Linked DNA regions of Lentilactobacillus curieae. The protein of the gene in region 2 interacts with the protein of the main gene of each other region in a pairwise test. Links are inferred from orthologs where the notes say so. Each region holds a gene or a part of one and is shown on either strand. Other genes may lie near its edges.

The links.
Region 1: the proteins of rimP (region 2) and rpsL interact in binary tests that used the Escherichia coli proteins (3 or more experiments, as listed by UniProt). The link is inferred for Lentilactobacillus curieae from one-to-one orthologs.

The regions. Positions count from the first base shown.
Region 1 is NZ_CP018906.1:1,359,634-1,362,460, forward strand. It holds rpsL (30S ribosomal protein S12), read left to right. Parts: upstream 1-1,120; coding sequence 1,121-1,534; downstream 1,535-2,827. Other genes in the region: rpoC (DNA-directed RNA polymerase subunit beta'), read left to right, coding at 1-127; PL11_RS10530 (prepilin peptidase), read right to left, coding at 139-876; rpsG (30S ribosomal protein S7), read left to right, coding at 1,588-2,058; fusA (elongation factor G), read left to right, coding at 2,145-2,827. UniProt on the Escherichia coli protein: With S4 and S5 plays an important role in translational accuracy. Interacts with and stabilizes bases of the 16S rRNA that are involved in tRNA selection in the A site and with the mRNA backbone.
Region 2 is NZ_CP018906.1:1,972,845-1,975,997, forward strand. The notes cover bases 132-3,014. They hold rimP (ribosome maturation factor RimP), read right to left. Parts: upstream 1,867-3,014; coding sequence 1,396-1,866; downstream 132-1,395. Other genes in these bases: rnpM (RNase P modulator RnpM), read right to left, coding at 132-225; nusA (transcription termination factor NusA), read right to left, coding at 252-1,379; PL11_RS09580 (PolC-type DNA polymerase III), read right to left, coding at 1,978-3,014. In the rest of the region: more of rnpM, read right to left, coding at 1-131; more of PL11_RS09580, read right to left, coding at 3,015-3,153.

The DNA of each region.
Region 1 (2,827 bases), 610 kb from region 2 along the record:
CGGAACTGGAATGGGTGACTACCGTGGTATCAAACCAGAAGAAACTGGCGATTCATCAACTGAGGGAGTTTACTCAATCAGCGAACTTGAAGAAAAGATGAAAGCCGAAGAAGAACAAGGCAAGTAATCTGCTAGTTTCTACCAACTAAAGCACCGAGAGATGATCTCGATGCTTTTTTTGTACATAAAATTTTGTTCAGAAAAAATGTTAAGAGCTGTGGTAGTTATAATAAACGCGATGGATAAAAATGGAATAAATGGTAGCTTATAACGATAGTTTTTCAAACAACACAAAAACAGCAACGCCAGGATACACGCGATGAAGATAATTATTAGAGTGGTTAAATTACCGACAATGAGGAAAAATGCGAGAACTATTTCAATATCAGCATTACCGATAAAACGTTCTCTGTAGTTAATCCGAGTAATAATGAGTGATAAGGTCCAGATAAATCCGATGAAAACAAAAGGGTTTGGGCTGATGAAACTTGCCGTAATCATAAATCCCAATGTCTCCCATTGATACAACTGTTGATCTGATAGGTCTTCTAAAGTTAGCAAGGTCAGCCAGGTGAAAATTATTGCTGCACTGATAGGAGAGACTGCGTGTGTTGCTAAAATAAATAGGGTGCCTAATGAAATCTCAGCTATGAATCCAATCTTAGGAATTTTAGCCGAGCAATTACTACACTTTCCACGTAGGGTTATGTAACTTAGTACTGGAATAAGTTCCCAAGTGTGTAATACTGTTTGACAGTTGTCACAATGAGACTGAGGGAATATAATTGATTCGTTCCTCTTGAGTCTGGTTACGACCACACATAGAAACGACGCGAGGGAGCTTCCGAGAATAAAAGCAAACAGTGACATAATCATAATAATTGATACCTCCTATCAGTTAAGTACGATAAAAAGATATGATTATTCGATATTGACACAAACTGTTCTCCATGATAAATTAGACAAGGTGCTTTTTGTAACAGGTTTCTGAATCGATCAGACATGCTGACTGTTCTGACAAAAAGTGTTGGGCGGTACACATTCTTTTTTACCAAAAAAAGAACCGCCTGGATGTGTGGACTTATATTATATTGATATTTGCGAAAGGAGTACTTTTTAGATGCCTACAATTAACCAATTGGTTCGTAAAGGACGTAAATCTAGAAGTTCTAAATCAAATGCACCAGCTTTAAACTATGCTTACAACTCATACAAGAAGAAGCAAGTTAACGTACCTGCTCCTCAAAAACGTGGGGTTGCTACTCGTGTCGGTACTATGACACCAAAGAAGCCTAACTCTGCTTTGCGGAAGTATGCTCGTGTTCGTTTGTCAAACTTGATCGAAGTTACTGCTTACATTCCAGGTATTGGACACAACTTACAAGAACATAGTGTTGTTCTTATTCGTGGTGGCCGTGTAAAGGATTTACCTGGTGTTCGTTATCACGTTATTCGTGGTGCCCTTGATACTGCCGGTGTTCAAGATCGTCGTCAAAGTCGTTCTAAATACGGTACAAAGAAGCCTAAAGAATAATATCTATTCGATTAATTCAATTTAGTTCTATCTATTAATAGGAGGATAACGAAATGCCTAGAAAAGGAAATGTTCAAAAGAGAGAAGTACTACCAGATCCAATGTACAACTCTAAATTGGTTACTCGCTTGATTAACCGTATGATGCTTGACGGTAAGCGAGGAACTTCAGCAAAAATTTTATATGCTGCATTCGATTTAATTAAAGAAGAAACTGGTAATGAACCAGTTGAAGTGTTTGAAGAAGCTATGAAGAACGTAATGCCTGTACTTGAAGTTAAGGCTCGTCGTGTTGGTGGATCAAACTACCAAGTTCCAATCGAAGTTCGCCCAGATCGTCGTACTACTTTGGGTCTTCGTTGGATTGTTAGCTACGCACGTTTACGTGGTGAACATACTATGACTGAACGTCTTGCACGTGAAATCATGGATGCTGCTAACAATACTGGTGCAGCTGTTAAGAAGCGTGAAGACACTCACAAGATGGCTGAAGCCAACCGTGCCTTCGCTCATTACCGTTGGTAATCACATACAATTATTACAATTTTGGATAACGGTCAAACGACCGTTTTTCCTGTAAAATCAGCACGTTTTTTGAAAGGAGTCACACAATGGCTAACAAACGAGAATTTCCGCTAGAAAAAACTCGTAACATCGGTATCATGGCGCATATCGATGCTGGTAAAACAACTACTACTGAACGTATCTTGTACTATACCGGTAAGATTCACAAAATTGGTGAAACCCATGATGGTGCTTCACAAATGGACTGGATGGACCAAGAACAAGAACGTGGTATTACTATCACTTCAGCTGCTACAACAGCTGCTTGGAAAAACCACCGTATTAACATTATTGATACCCCAGGACACGTGGACTTCACTATTGAAGTTGAACGTTCACTCCGTGTTCTTGATGGTGCCGTAGCTGTTCTTGATGCACAAGCCGGTGTTGAACCTCAAACAGAAACTGTTTGGCGTCAAGCATCTGACTATGATGTTCCAAGAATCGTATTTGCAAACAAGATGGATAAGTTGGGTGCAGACTTCGACTTCTCTGTTCAATCACTACGTGACCGTTTGCAAGCTAATGCATTGGCTATTCAAATGCCAATTGGTGCCGAAGACGACTTCGAAGGTGTTATTGACCTTGTTGAAATGAAGGCTGATATCTACGACGAAGACGAATTGGGTTCAGAATGGGATACTGTTGATATTCCTGATGAATATAAAGAAGAAGCTGAAAAGCGTCGTGGACAAATGCTTGAACAATTAGCTGATATTGATGATGACAT
Region 2 (3,153 bases):
ATCTTCAATTTTTGCGGAAAAAGCTTTTTCAAAGACCCGCTCTGCCTTGGCTTTTCGTGCGCTATCAACATTAATCGAAATATAGGCACCGCGACCAGACTTTTTACCAGTTTCATCAATGGCAACATTTCCTTCAGAATCGCGAACGATTCTTACCAGTTCCTTTTTAGGGGCCATTTCACCAGATACGATGTCTTTGCGCATTGGAATTTTTCTCTTCTTCATTAAATCCGCCTCCAAACAACTTTTAATTATTCTTCGTTAGTTGAATCTGACTGCTCGTCACCTTGTTGTTCTTCATCGTCTGGCAAATCAGCCTCTTCATTTGTTTGATCGATTTCGGCTGCTGCCTCTGATTCTGACTTAATATCAATTTTAAATCCAGTTAATTTAGCAGCTAAACGAGCATTTTGTCCTCGCTTACCAATTGCTAATGACAATTGGTAGTCAGGAACGATTACAGTACAAGCTCTGTCGTTATCTTCGTCAAAAATAACGTCAACTACTTCAGCAGGATTAAGCGCATTTGCGATATATCTTGCGTCGTCTTCGTCCCACTCAACGATATCCATGTTTTCACCGTTCAATTCATTAACAATGGTTTGAACACGCTGACCTTTAGGACCAACCGAAGTTCCAACCGGGTCAATATCAGGATTGTTAGTACGAACAGAAACCTTAGCTCTATCGCCAGCTTCACGGGCAATAGACACGATTTCTACAGTTCCATCATATATTTCTGGAACTTCTTGTTCAAACAAACGCTTCAACATTCCAGGTGCTGTCCGGCTGACAAACACTTGGGGACCTTTAGTAGCATTTTCAACCTTTGATACATAAACCTTAATGCGTGACTGAGGGCGATAAACCTCATTAGGCATTTGGTCACGAACGCCCATTACTGCCTCAACTTTGTCTAAACTAACATAAACAAATCGAGTATCTTGGCGTTCGATCGTTCCAGTAACCAATTCATCTTCATACTTGCTGTATTCGTCAAAAACGATTTCACGTTCTGCTTCACGAACTCGTTGCATAATCACTTGCTTTGCTGTTTGAGCGGCAATTCGACCAAAGTTCTTGGGGGTAACCTCAAACTTAATTTCATCACCTAGTTCGTAACCACGGTTGATTGCTAATGCATCCTCAAGGGATACTTGGAGTTGAGGGTCTAAAACATCCTCAACAACCGTTTTAACAGCATAAACATGCATGTTACCCTTCTTTTGATCAAATTCAACATCAACATTTTGTGCTTGACCATAGTTTCGTTTGTAAGCTGATACCAAAGCTGCTTCAAGCGCTTCGATCACAACTTCTTTTTTTATACCTTTTTCTTCTTCAAGAGACGAAAGCGCACCTAAAAGTTCACTACTCATTTTTTACTCTCCTCTTTTAAAATTTGATTGCTAATCTTGATTTGGCAATTAGTTCACGTGGAACTTCCAAAACTGTTTGTTTGGCATCATTAATTTGTAACTTAATGTCGTCATCATTCACACTCAGTAAAGTTCCTTCGTAAGCTTTTTCACCATTTAATTTTTTAAACAATGAAACGTGAATATACTCATTAATTGCCTCTTTAAGTTCTTTTTCGTTTCTCAGAGGACGTTCGGCACCTGGTGATGAGACTTCCAAAAAGTATGCTTCCGGAATTGGGTCTTCTGGCAAAGCATCAATCTTCTCACTTAGCTCGTCAGATACCAATACACAGTCATCAATAGTAATGCCGCCAGGTTTGTCAATATAGACCCTGAGGTAATAGCTCTTATTTTCCTTAACAAATTCTACATCAAATAAGTAAAAGGAATGTGACTCTAAAATTGGTTCAACAAGTTCCTTTACTGTCTCAACAACGTTGCTCAAATATTCTCCTCCTAAAAAATCCAATAAAAAGAGCGAGCATTTCTGCTCACTCCTTTTCCAAGTTATTTAGTAACACTAATTTTAGCATAGTTAAACGGTTTTGGCAAATTGCTACATCATGTCAAACAAGCTTAACTGGTTCTCGTCAGGTAATCCTTCCAATATACCGTTTTCAGTCATAAACTCAATCAGGGTTTTGGAAACCTTTCCTCGCTTAGCAAGGTCCTCTTTAGAGATAAACGGTCTATCTTCCCGTGCCGCAACAATCTGCTTGGCAACATTAAGTCCTAGACCAGGTACAGAATCAAAAGGTGCGATTAAAGAATTACCGTCAATTAACCATTCAGAAGCATCTGATTTGTCTAAATCAACCATTTTAAATTCATAGCCACGTTCTAGCATTTCATTGGCTAATTCCAAAACAGTCAATAAATTCTTTTCTTTGGTAGATGCGTCCATTCCCTTATCGTTAATGGCCTGCATTGCGTTTTTAACGGCTTCTTTACCGCGGCTCATTGACACGATATCAAAATCGTCAGCTCGCACTGAGAAATATGCAGCGTAATAAACCAGTGGGAAGTAAACCTTAAAGTATGCAATTCGTAACGCCATCAAAATGTATGCAGCGGCATGGGCACGTGGGAACATATACTTGATTTTCAAACAAGATTGGATGTACCAATCAGGGATATTGGCCTTCTTCATTTCTGCTTGCCAATCATCTGGAATTCCCCGCCCCTTACGAACGTGTTCCATGATTTGGAACGATAGTTCAGAATCAAGTCCCCAATGAATCAAATCAGTCATGATGTTATCACGACACCCAATAACGTTAGCAATAGTTGCTGTCCCGTTTTTAATTAACTCATCTGCGTTACCAATCCAAACATCGGTTCCATGAGATAATCCAGAAATTTGTAGTAGTTCGGAATAGTTGCTAGGATGAGTTTCCTCAAGCATCCCCCGAACAAATCGGGTCCCAAATTCAGGGACACCTAACGTTCCAGTTTTGGATTGAATTTGGTCTTCAGTCACCCCAAGCACTTCGGGACTAGAGAACAATGACATCACGCCAGGATCATCCATCGGGATAGTCTTGGGGTTGATCCCAGATAAATCTTGAAGCATTCGGATCATTGTTGGATCATCATGACCCAAGATATCAATCTTCAAAATGTTGTCATGAATAGAATGGAAATCAAAGTGGGTAGTCTTCCACGCAGCTGATCTATCATCTGCTGGGAATTGAATTGGCGTAAAGTCATAAATATCCATATAGTCAGGAAC